One region of the Alteromonas sp. G4i13 genome, then DNA from elsewhere that is predicted to be linked to it. Evidence: predicted binding sites of a transcription regulator. Region 1 holds the regulator's gene; each other region holds the start of a gene.
The links. The regulator FNR, encoded in region 1, switches genes on or off when oxygen is low (the NO sensors DNR and NnrR bind a similar motif). The targets are predictions, from matches to a motif close to TTGATCTAGATCAA.
Positions count from the first base shown of each region.

Region 2: ACFI6J_RS20675 (OmpW family outer membrane protein) is a predicted target of FNR. The motif match lies at 2,407-2,420, and genes of this name have one in related genera.
Region 3: clpB (ATP-dependent chaperone ClpB) is a predicted target of FNR. The motif match lies at 1,699-1,712, and genes of this name have one in related genera.

Region 1 covers NZ_JBHNYX010000003.1:15,820-20,096, forward strand. Annotated here, with positions in the region: gene ttcA (tRNA 2-thiocytidine(32) synthetase TtcA) at 1-855, opposite strand, end outside; gene uspE (universal stress protein UspE) at 1,004-1,927, opposite strand; gene fnr (fumarate/nitrate reduction transcriptional regulator Fnr) at 2,172-2,909, opposite strand; gene ACFI6J_RS01895 (sulfite exporter TauE/SafE family protein) at 2,955-3,614, opposite strand; gene ccoS (cbb3-type cytochrome oxidase assembly protein CcoS) at 3,601-3,831, opposite strand; gene ACFI6J_RS01905 (heavy metal translocating P-type ATPase) at 3,833-4,277, opposite strand, start outside.
Region 2 covers NZ_JBHNYX010000073.1:7,138-11,414, forward strand. Annotated here, with positions in the region: gene ACFI6J_RS20655 (DUF494 family protein) at 1-92, shown strand, start outside; gene ACFI6J_RS20660 (DNA topoisomerase family protein) at 178-720, shown strand; gene tsaC (L-threonylcarbamoyladenylate synthase type 1 TsaC) at 766-1,371, shown strand; gene hemF (oxygen-dependent coproporphyrinogen oxidase) at 1,368-2,300, shown strand; gene ACFI6J_RS20675 (OmpW family outer membrane protein) at 2,534-3,214, shown strand; gene ACFI6J_RS20680 (group II truncated hemoglobin) at 3,339-3,770, opposite strand; gene aroE (shikimate dehydrogenase) at 3,769-4,277, shown strand, end outside.
Region 3 covers NZ_JBHNYX010000065.1:13,093-17,369, reverse strand. Annotated here, with positions in the region: gene rluD (23S rRNA pseudouridine(1911/1915/1917) synthase RluD) at 1-884, shown strand, start outside; gene pgeF (peptidoglycan editing factor PgeF) at 901-1,656, shown strand; gene clpB (ATP-dependent chaperone ClpB) at 1,906-4,277, shown strand, end outside.

The sequences.
Region 1 (4,277 bases):
ATCACCGTCTTCTACCGGGCCTTCTTGTGTAGCTATAGCTTTAAAATCATAAAGGTTGCTGTCGATTAAGTGTGAAGGCGCTACGTTTTGAAGCGCACGGAACATCGACTCTATACGACCTGGGAAGCGACGGTTCCAGTCTTGTAGCATAGCCTTTATGTTTTGGCGCTGTAGGTTTTCTTGTGAGCCACAAAGGTTACAAGGAATAATCGGAAATTCAGCGGCCTGAGAATATTTCTCGATGTCTTTTTCTGTGCAGTACGCCAATGGACGAATAACGATGTGTTCACCGTTATCGCTGACTAGCTTTGGCGGCATAGACTTAAGCTTGCCACCATGAAACATATTGAGGAAAAACGTTTCTAGCATGTCGTCGCGGTGATGACCTAATGCAATTTTAGTCGCACCTAACTCTTTTGCCGTGCGGTACAAAATACCACGGCGCAAGCGAGAACAGAGAGAGCATGTTGTCTTTCCCTCTGGAATTTTGTCTTTAACAATAGAGTAGGTGTCTTCTTCTACAATTTTGTAGTCAACGCCAATGCTTTCTAGATATTCAGGCAAGATATGTTCGGGGAAACCAGGCTGCTTTTGGTCAAGATTAACCGCAACGATATCAAAATGAATAGGCGCAATCTTCTTTAAAAACAATAAAATATCTAGCATGGTGTAGCTGTCTTTACCGCCAGATAAACACACCATTACTTTGTCGTTGTTTTCAATCATACCGAAATCGCCAATGGCTTTACCCACATTGCGGCGAAGTCGTTTCTGAAGTTTGTTGAAGTTGTACTTTTGCTTACTTTGCGCAGCATTTAATGGCGACGCGTCAGCACTGTTTGTGCCTAAACTCATAATTAACTAGCTTGGTTTGTGATAAAGCCACCATTATACATTAAAGCGGCTTTTCGAGACCATGCTTGTGAAGTTAAATTTGTTGGTGACATACCGTGTTGGCCGCTAAGTAACGGAAAACACGGGCTATGCGGTACTGATGAAAAGATTACACCGACAACGGCGACACAAATCCATCTGGCTTAATAGCAAGCACATCGCAATTGAGTTCGTCGATCACGTGTTCTGCAGTGTTACCAATTAGGGCCGCTGAAATGCCCACACGGCCAACGGTACCAATAACAACCAGCTCTGCATCCAGTGTTTTTGCCACTAGCGGGATGACCTTTTCCGGAAGGCCTTCTCTTACTACGCATTTGTTCTCAGGAATACCGTACTTTAACGCGTGACTACGCATTTCTTTTAAATGATGATTTTTTACCGCGTCGTGATAGGTATCGGGGTCGAACTCAGGCACTTCTATGGCGATATTAAGTGGTGTAGAAGGGTAACTGTTGACCAAATTTACGCTCCCTTTCAATAAAGAGGCGTAGTCGTTAGCAATGAGGGTGAGCTTATCGTTAAGTGCGGCGTGCTCATCGTCTTCACTGCCTACGTTTACAGCAGCAATAATCTCTCCTCCTTCTGGCCAGTCGTGCTCTTTAACGAGCAATACTGGCCGAGGGCATTTACGCATTAAATGCCAGTCGGTGGGGGTGAAAATAACAGAAGCAAGATCGTCGTGCTTTTTGGTTGCCTTTACCACTAAATCTATCTGATTGTTTAGGGTGTAGTAAATAATCGACTCATACGCACGATTATTCCATTCTACAACGATATCAGTTTCAGTGAATCCTTGTTCTCTTAAGTGGGTGGCAAGCCATTTTGCATGCTCCTTTGTAACTGCATCGCGCATTGACTCGCGCTCATCCGGGCTAAGCATGGTCGTCATATCATAAGATAAGTCGTATACCACCATCATTGCGGTAACTGAAGCGCCTGTTTTTGAAGCGAGTTCATAAGCACGGCTCAGTGCAGGTTGGTTATCGCGCTCGGCATCTACCACGGCCAGAATTCGTTTACACTCAATCATAACGTCCCCCTAACTACGAAACTTAGTAGCGGCTGTCGAAATCGAAGCTTTCTAATACTAACTATAAACGACATTGGGAAAAACGTAAGTTGTTTTAGATCAAGAATTTTACGAGGCGACCATGAGTGAACGTACCTAATTGAATATGGAGCAACCGGCGTGGCGCTGAAAGGGTAGATAGGTGGCTAACACAGGTTACAAAAAAGCGCGCTTAGTGCGCGCCTTATTTAACACTTAAAAAGGACTAACCGCAGACAACGCTAGGGCCGTTAAGCGCCGCTAGTTTGGTGTTTAGCCTATCGAAATCCAAAATAGTAATAAGCTTGCCGTCTACCTTTATGATGTTGTCTTTTTGAAAACGGCTTAACAGACGGCTAATCGTTTCAATCGTTAATCCTAAATAGTTTCCAATTTCGTTGCGCGTCATGGTTAAGTGGAATTCTCTATGGGAAAAGCCACGCTCTTCAAAGCGTTGCGACAGGTGTGAGATGAAATACAGTAAGCGCTCTTCTGCAGTTCGCTTGTTTAAAAGCATGATCATGTCGTGATCTTGTTTTATTTCAGCGCTCATGAAGCTCATGATCTGGTGGCGTAGCTTTGGAAATTGCACTGACATTTCGTCGAGGGTCTCGTAGGGAAGCTCACACACCATGGCAGTTTCTAACGCAGAAGTATAGCTTTGGTGTTTATTCTCTCTTAGTGCATCGAAACCGATAATATCACCAGGAAAGTGGAAGCCGGTAATCTGTTCTTCACCTTCGGTATTAGTCACAAATGATTTGAATGAACCGGTTCTCACTGCAAATAGAGAACGGAATTTATCACCAGTTTGAATCAGCGTGTCACCTTTATGAAGCGGCTTCTTGCGTTCAATAATATCGTCAAGAGACTCGATTTCTGTTTTGTTTAACGCCACCGGTAAACACAGGTGACTGAAACTACAGTTTTGACAGTGAATAGAAAATTGGCTTCCTTTGCTCATAATGCACGCTCTCTAAAAGAATACCCGACAATAATACACCCATTTTTAAACGATTGCGCCATGAATAAGATAAGCTGCATATATTGCCATTATTACTGCAATAATTTGTCTAAAATGGTTATGTTGAAAACTTTGAACAATATATTGGCTACCAGCGCTTGCGGCGAGCAAGGTGGGTAATGTACCCAAACCGAAGAAGAACATAATAGCAGCGCCTTCTAGCGCGTTACCCGCCGCGAGAGACCAGGTAAGTGTGGAATACACCAAACCGCAAGGAAGCCAACCCCAAATAAAACCATAAGGCAACGCACTTAAAGGGGTCTTAAATGGCAAAAAGCGTTTTGAAAGCGGCTGGACTTTGGAAAATAGGCCTTTACCCGCATTTTCCAGCACTGTTAAGCCAGTCCACCACTTACCCAAATAACACGCCAGTAGAAGCAACATGATTCCGCTAAGTAGGGAAAGGGCATAGTTGGCAAGAGGTATATAATCTGCTGCAATTTTTCCAAGTGCCCCGGTTATTGCTCCGGCGATGGTGTAGCTCACTATACGTCCCATGTTATAGGCAAGGGTATAGGGTAGTGCTGAAGCGCCTTTAGGCGATACCATCCTTAGCGCAGCGACAATTCCACCGCACATTCCCACACAGTGAACTCCACCGGCTAAGCCGATAAGAAAGGCAGAGAAGTAGTTAATCCCTTCCATGTGGCGCTTGGCTTTTGTCTACTTTACTGTCTTGAAGTTGCTTGCGTTGCTCAGCTAGCTTTTTTTCTTCTGGCGGAAGATCATCGTCAAACAGTATGCTATACCCTTGGCGATCCAAATCTTCAAATTGATTGGTTTTCACCGCCCAAAAGAATATCACGATAGCGACGGCAACAATGATGATGGCGATTGGAATTAATACGTAAATAATACTCATGCTATTTGCTCAAAAGTCGCGTTGAGTTTGTGACCACAATGATACTGCTTAACGACATACCAACAACAGCCATCCACGGTGAAAGTAGGCCTGATACGGCGAAAGGTAAGATCAAAACGTTGTAACCTACCGACCAGCCAATATTTTGCCTTATTTTTTGCTTCACTTGGTGCGCAGTTCGAATAAGTTCTGGTACAGAAAGCAGCTGATCGCCAAGCAGTATCACGTCGGCGGCAGTTTTAGCCACGTCTGTGGCATTACCCACTGCAATTGCCACATCAGCGCTGGCAAGAACTGGAGCGTCGTTAATACCGTCACCCATCATCATCACTTTCGCGCCAGATTGCTGCATAGCTTGAACGGCTTCGTACTTTTGCTCAGGTGTTAGGCCACCTTTAGCGGTCGAAATTGGCAATGGTGCGGTAAGCGCATTAACGTTTTGCTGT
Region 2 (4,277 bases), on a different contig from region 1:
TAATGGTACTATTCAACGTACCTGGCAAAGAGAAAGCCTACGCACAAATGGAAGATCTTTTGTTCGAAGAGCCAGATGGTGTTCTGCATTAATGCAGTTGTAGTCACTGGTATTTGAATCTTTACTTAAAAATGCGCTGTGAAATTACAGCGCGTTTAAGGCCTTAACGTCCAATACATGTCTAAAATAGACCATTCACTCTTTTCAGCGCACGAGCATGCTCTCGATGATAATTTCGGAGATTGCCCCGAGTGCGGTAAACCTCTTCATATAAAGAACAGTAAATCCGGCCCTTTTATCGGGTGTACGGGCTATCCGGAATGTAGCTTTAGTAAGCCACTTCACGATAAACAAACCACCATACTGAAAACCTTAGACGGTGTAGCCTGCCCTGAATGCGCATCCGACTTAGCCATAAAGAAAGGGCGGTTTGGCATGTTTATCGGCTGTACCAATTTTCCTTCATGCCATCACATAGAGCCCATTAAAGAAAAAGAAGATACTTTGGTGGATTGTCCAAAGTGTAAGAAAGGGCATCTAATCTCGCGTACTAACAAATACGGCAAACAGTTTTTTGCGTGCAACCATTATCCACAATGTCGATATGTGCTAAATTTCACGCCGGTTAATGAAAGCTGCCCAGACTGCGGTTGGGGAGTATTGATAGACAAAAAGGGGCAGTTACAGTGTCCTCAGCCGGCTTGCGGCTATAAAAAGTAATTATACGAACAACTATACGAAGAACTATACGTAGAGATTAAAACCATGTCTGATATCCAAAATGGGAACGTAAACACGTTTACCCCCGTTGAGGCTAACTCACCTGAAGTAGACCCTGTTGTTGCCGCATTCCAAGCTGGCAGTTTAATCGTTTATCCAACCGAAGCGGTAATGGGCATCGGATGTGACCCCGACAATGAAGCCGCTGTAAATGCGCTGTTAGAGATAAAACAGCGACCGGTAGAAAAGGGCGTGATCTTGATTGCTGCAAACTACAGTCAGCTACTGCCTTATGTTAACGATAACGCCATTCGCCCTGACAGACGCACCGATATTTTTTCGAGCTGGCCAGGCCCTAATACTTGGCTATTACCTAAGTCGTCATCTGCGCCAGTTTGGTTAACCGGCAAGCATAGTAAAATAGCGGTGCGCGTAACTAATCACCCTGTAGTAGTGGAATTGTGCAACAAGTTAGGTAAACCGTTAGTTTCTACAAGCGCTAACCTGACCGGCCAACCGCCAGCCATCACCACTGAAGAAGCAAAAGCCGTATTCGCTGATTCCGTCTTCTATGTCGAAGGGGAAGTAGGCGGTGCAACTAAACCCAGTACCATTCGCGATGGTGACACAGCAGAGGTAATAAGAGCATGACATCAGCAGAATTACTGGACGGTAAAAATGCCGCTGAAGTAATAGAACAAGTAAAAAGCTATTTACTAGGGCTGCAAGACACCATTTGCCAAACACTTGAACTTGCCGATGGTAAGGGCCAGTTTGTTGAAGACAGCTGGCAGCGAGAAGAAGGTGGCGGTGGCCGTTCTCGAGTACTAAAAAATGGTGCGGTGATTGAACAAGGCGGCGTTAACTTTTCTCATGTGTTTGGCAGTCAAATGCCTGCTTCAGCAACGGCTAATCGCCCTGAGCTTGCGGGAAGAAACTTTCAAGCAATGGGTGTATCACTCGTTATTCATCCACATAACCCGTATATCCCAACGTCACATGCTAATGTTCGCTTTTTTATTGCAGAAAAAGAGGGCGAAGCACCTATCTGGTGGTTTGGCGGCGGCTTCGACTTGACGCCATTTTATCCGTTTAAAGATGACGTTTTACACTGGCATGATACTGCTAAAAAATTATGTAAGCCGTTTGGCGATGATGTTTACCCTAAGTACAAAAAGTGGTGCGACGACTACTTTTACTTAAAGCATCGCAATGAAACTCGCGGAGTGGGCGGTTTATTCTTCGACGACCTGAATGAATGGGGCTTTGAACAGTCATTTGCATATATGCAGGCTGTTGGTAATGGCTTCATCGATGCTTACGTTCCTATTGTTGAACGTCGTAAGCAAACCGATTTCGGCGAAAGAGAGCGTGATTTCCAACTTTACCGCCGGGGCCGCTACGTTGAGTTTAACCTTGTATTCGACCGAGGCACTTTATTTGGACTGCAAACCGGCGGGCGTACTGAATCAATTCTAATGTCGATGCCGCCGCTCGCGCGCTGGGAGTATTGTTATACACCTGCACCGGGTAGCGCCGAAGCCAAGCTGACAGACTGGTTAAAACCTACTGATTGGTGATTAATTATTAAATAAGGCTGCGCTTAAATCCTTACGCGGACCGCCGATAGCAGCTTTCATCTTTAATGACTAAAAAACGCCGTATTAATGTTAATGCGGCGTTTTTTTGATCTACATCAAGGTGGAATATCATCTGTGTTTCAGTGAGTTATCAAACTTGCGCTGGATCAATGTTTCTCTTAACCACAGGCGTAAAGTATCGCCATCTTAATTAAACACAAAAGAGACACATCATGCGCAAACACTTTTTATCTGCATCTGCACTTTGCTTTACTCTTGCTGCACTCTCACCTTTAGCTAGCGCTCACCAGCAGGGCGACTGGATTGTTCGTGGCGGTCTTACTACCGTTGCTCCTGACGAATCTACCTCTAACATCGTCGCGGGTGGAACTGATCTTGGCGTTGCCCTTAATATCGATAACGATACTCAGCTAGGTCTAAACGTAGCGTACTTTATTACTGACAATATTAATATTGAGCTGCTTGCCGCAACGCCCTTTAAGCACGATGTGAATTTTTCTGTTGCTGACCCGTTAGGGACGGGTAACCAGCTTGGAGAAGTCACGCACCTTCCACCTACGCTTACCGCAAACTACTATTTTAATGATGCCAGCTCTGCGTTTCAGCCGTACATTGGTGCAGGTATCAACTATACCTTTATCTTTGATGAAGAGTTTACAGGTGCGAATGAAACAGCTGGCTTAAGCGACCTTTCGCTTGATAATTCATTTGGCTTGTCAGCACAGGTGGGAATGGATTACCAAATTGATACCAAATGGCATGTCAATGCATCGGTTCGATTCATTGATATAGATACCGAAGCCACCTTTAAAGTGGGTGATGCTGCTGGAAAGGTAAGTGATATTGAAATAGATCCTTGGGTGTATACCTTATCGGTGGGTTACACATTCTAATTATTAGTTCTACGCCTTATTAACTATTAGGCTTTCACAATTGCACTACTTTATGCGCCATAAAGAGCGTAGACAGTAACAGGGGAGTTGCGCGTTAAAAGGTTAATCCTTTCAACGCGCTTTTTTATTTTGTATTCACCATGTGATTGGCGAGTTGATCAAGTGCGTCTATCAACTGTTGAGCTAAGGCGATATCTTCAACCGTTTTAAACATGGCTTTTCGCATGCAATACATCCACTGCGCTTTTAACTCCGGTGTTACGGTATAAGGTAGGTGGCGTGCACGCAGACGCGGGTGGCCATACTGCTGCTGATAATCATCAGGACCACCAAGCCATAAACTTAAATAGAGAAAGAACACGTGGCGAATTCTGTCTAATGGCTGGGGGTGAATAGCTAGCAGTTCATTGGCGAGTGGATCGGTTTCCATTATGTCGTAAAACGTATTTGCTAATTCCCGTACTTTCTCCTCTCCACCTATACGTTCATATGGTGTACTCTGCGAAGCACGATTATCGCTTTTCTTCTTTATATTAAATAAGTCTCGTATTCCCATGAAAAAATTCGCTGTATTCGGAAATCCTATTGCACAGAGTTTATCACCAACTATCCATCAAATGTTTGCTGAACAAGTGGGAGAAAAGATTTCTTATGAAAAGATACTTGCGCCAGTAGACGGTTTTGTAGATGCCGCCAACGCGTTTTTAGCTCAGGAAGGCGCGGTAGGTTGTAACGTCACCATGCCTTTTAAGCTTGATGCATTCAACTTGGCAAAGGTAGACGACCAAGCAGCCAAAGATGCACAAGCTGTTAATACGCTAATGAATGGTGACAGCGGTGAAATATGGGGATTCAACACTGATGGTGTAGGGCTGGTAAACGACTTGCTTAACAGCGGTGTGGAAATTAAGGGTAAGCGCGTGTTGCTTATTGGTGCCGGCGGCGCTGCTCGTGGCGTAATCTCCCCGTTATTAAAAGCAGGGGCCGCCTCTTTAACCATCACCAATAGAACCAAAGCGAAAGCTGAGGAAGTGGCAAGCGCCGCTTCAAACGCTAAAGTGCA
Region 3 (4,277 bases), on a different contig from region 1:
ATTCTCGTTCTAAGTTAAAAACTTGGATCCAAGATGGGAATGTTGCTGTAAACGGTGAAGTAATCACCGTGCCTCGCCACAAAATGCAAATGGATGAACTTGTTACTGTACAGGCCGAAATGGATGTACAAGTAACGAGCGAAGCGCAAGACATCGCGTTAAACATTGTTTATGAAGATGAACACATCCTAGTCATAAACAAACCTGCAGATTTAGTTGTGCATCCAGGTGCAGGAAACCCAAGCGGTACCGTGCTAAATGCCTTGTTAAATCATTGTCCAGAGATAGACAAAGTTCCACGTGCGGGCATTGTCCATCGCCTTGACAAAGACACGACGGGGTTAATGGTAGTAGCAAAAACAATTCCTGCTCAAACGCATCTTGTTGACCAACTTCAACGTCGAGAAATGAGTCGTGAATATGAAGCCGTTGCCTTAGGTACGATGGTCGCTGGTGGTATTGTAGATGCGCCTATTGGTAGACACGCAACAAAACGTACGCATATGGCAGTACGTGAAATGGGCAAGCCAGCGGTCACTCATTTTCGTGTTATCGAAAAATTTCGCGCATACACGCACCTGCGTTTGAAGCTTGAAACTGGCCGTACGCACCAAATCCGCGTACACATGGCCCACATTAAGCATCCTTTGCTTGGCGACCAAGTTTATGGCGGGCGTCCTCGTCTTCCTAAAGGGGCGTCAGAAGAATTTATCGCTGCGCTTCGCGGATTCCAACGTCAGGCGTTGCACGCCGCACAGCTCTCGCTGTTTCACCCTGAAACGGAAGAGTGGATGACGTGGAAAGCTCCCCTACCTCAAGATATGCAGGACTTGCTTAAAGCCGTGAAAAAGGACACCGCGGACAATCCACAAGATATGCTTTAATGAGTAAGGCGAACTTATGACATTGTCATCTGCAAATTCACCTATATCATCCACGCTGGATTTGATTACTCCAGCGTGGTCATGTCCCGCAAATGTTGTTGCATACACAACGACAAGAATGGGAGGTACAAGCATAGGTGATTTTGCAGGTTTAAACGTTGGCGCCCACGTGGGGGACGACCTCCTACTAGTAAAAGCCAATAGAAGCCTGATTCCACATAGTGAAAAGATCACATGGTTGGAGCAAGTGCACAGCAACCGCGTGGTGTCATTGCCGAGCGCAGATACCACCGCTGATGCGTCGTATTCTTCTTCAACATCGCATTTTTGTGCGGTGATGACCGCAGACTGCGTGCCCATTTTATTGTGTGATGAAAGCGGTCAAGAAGTGGCGGCAGTACATGCTGGTTGGAAAGGTCTCGATACTAACATTATCGGAAGTGCTGTTTCACACTTTGGCAGCGAAGCAAAAAAACTCATCGCTTGGGTTGGTCCTGCAATCAGCGGGCCCTGCTACGAAGTTGATGTACAGTTGGCGAGTAAGTTTCGCCATATAGACGGTGCCATTGCCAATAGCTCTAATAGAGGGAAGTACTTATTAGATCTACCTCTAGTGGCACAGGTGCAATTGCAGCAAGCTGGCGTTGAGAGTATTACACAAAGTAACTTGTGTACTTACACTGACGAACAGCGTTTTTACTCCCATCGAAGAGCTACGCATCAAAACAAGCGCACGACTGGGCGTATAGTTAGCGTAATAGGCCTGCTTTAAATTGTTTCGAAAAAAGGCGGCAGTTTTAGTCTGATCACACAGTTGCGCTAGATCAAACTTCATACATTATTTGTTATCTTTTGGGCTAACTTTTTAATCTCATACTTGAATCGCAATTGAGCAGCCTACATAACTAGAACATAAAGAATACCATTCCGCATAGATCATTACCCACTCAGCGAGAGTTAAAATGTTCGTAATTGCGGCGTGTTACCGCAGGTATAGTTGTTCATTAATTAGGTTGAAATTATGAGACTAGATAGATTTACCAGTAAATTTCAGCTCGCAATATCCGATGCTCAATCACTCGCATTGGGGCGAGATCATCAATACATTGAACCTGTCCATTTAATGACTGCCATGCTAAATCAGCAAGGCGGGTCAGTACGCCCTTTGCTTGACCAAGCAAACATCAATGTAAATGCGCTACGCTCAGCACTGAGCCAAGCTATTGAGCGCCTACCTCGTATTGAAGGCATTGGGGGAGATGTTCAATTAAGTAAAGACAGCGGCATTTTGCTAAATCTTTGTGACAAGATAGCGCAGCAGCGAAAAGACGAATACATCACTTCAGAAATCTTTGTTCTAGCGGCGCTACAAGATAAAGGGCGCTTGGGGGAAATCCTCAAAAGCCTGAATATCACTAAAGAAGCTATTGAAAGCGCAATAGACGACATGCGTGGTGGCCAGAAGGTCACGGATCCTAATGCTGAAGATGTACGTCAGGCGCTTGAAAAATACACGACAGATTTAACCGAGCGAGCAGAACAAGGCAAGCTCGACCCGGTCATTGGTCGAGACGATGAGATTCGCCGAACTGTTCAAGTACTACAGCGTCGAACCAAAAACAACCCAGTACTCATTGGTGAGCCGGGTGTGGGTAAAACGGCTATTGTTGAAGGGTTGGCTCAGCGCATCATTAATGGCGAAGTGCCTGAGGGCTTAAAGAACAAGCGTGTTCTTGCCCTTGATATGGGCGCGTTAGTGGCGGGAGCTAAATATCGCGGTGAGTTTGAAGAACGCCTTAAAGCAGTGCTTAATGAGCTGGCTAAAGAAGAAGGCCGCGTGATCTTATTCGTTGACGAACTGCACACCATGGTAGGTGCAGGGAAGGGCGATGGAGCGATGGATGCAGGTAATATGCTTAAACCTGCGTTAGCCCGTGGTGAACTTCACTGCGTTGGTGCTACAACACTGGATGAATATCGTCAGTACATTGAAAAAGACGCAGCACTTGAACGTCGTTTCCAAAAGGTATTAGTTGAAGAACCTAGCGTTGAAGACACTATTGCTATTCTGCGTGGCTTAAAAGAGCGCTATGAGCTCCATCACTCGGTAGATATTACTGATCCCGCTATCGTTGCAGCGGCAAGTTTGTCGCATCGTTATATTAGCGACCGCCAATTACCAGACAAAGCCATTGATCTTATAGACGAGGCTGCGTCTAGCATTCGATTGCAAATAGACTCCAAGCCCGAAGAGATGGATCGTCTGGAGCGTCGTATCATCCAGCTAAAATTGGAAGAGCAAGCTCTGGCCAAAGAAACAGATGATGCGAGTCATAAGCGACTTGAGATGATTGAGCTAGAGCGTGAGCAAGCGGAAACCAAGTACGCAGAGCTTGAGAAAGTGTGGCTGGATGAGAAAGACGCCATGCAGGGCACTCAAACCATTAAAGGGGAGCTTGAGCAGGCTAAACTTGACTTGGAGATAGCGCGACGTGCATCTGATTTGAATCGTATGTCGGAACTTCAGTACGGCCGTATTCCAGAGCTTGAAGCAAAGTTAGAGCAAGCGGCTGAAAACGAAACTCGCGAGACGACGTTACTTAAAAATAAAGTGACGGACGTTGAAATTGCAGATGTGCTTTCGCGATGGACGGGTATACCTGTAGCGCGAATGCTTGAGGGCGAGCGTGAGAAGTTGTTGCGTATGGAAGACGTACTTCACAAACGGGTTGTTGGACAAGAAGAAGCGGTTGAAGCTGTTTCAAACGCAATTCGCCGTTCACGTGCTGGGCTTGCGGATCCAAACCGACCTATTGGCTCATTCTTATTTTTAGGGCCAACTGGCGTGGGCAAAACTGAGCTCTGCAAAGCCTTGGCAGGCTTTATGTTCGATACTGAAGATGCCATGGTGCGTATCGATATGTCAGAGTTTATGGAAAAACACTCGGTAGCACGCTTAGTGGGTGCACCTCCTGGCTATGTTGGCTACGAGGAAGGTGGCTACTTAACCGAAGCGGTGCGTCGCAAGCCATACTCGGTCATTTTGTTGGACGAGGTTGAAAAGGCACATCCAGATGTATTCAATATTCTGCTTCAAGTATTGGATGACGGCCGGTTGACTGACGGACAAGGACGCACTGTAGATTTTAAAAATACCGTTGTGATCATGACGTCCAACTTAGGTTCAGATATCATTCAAGATAAGCACAACGAAAGTCAGTATGACGATATGAAAGCGTCGGTAATGAGTGTTGTAGGGCAACACTTCAGACCGGAGTTCATCAACCGCGTCGATGATATTGTGGTATTCCATCCATTAGGGAAGGAGCAAATAAAATCTATTGCTAAAATTCAGCTTGCCTCGCTTCGCGCTAGGCTCGCAGAAAAAGGATA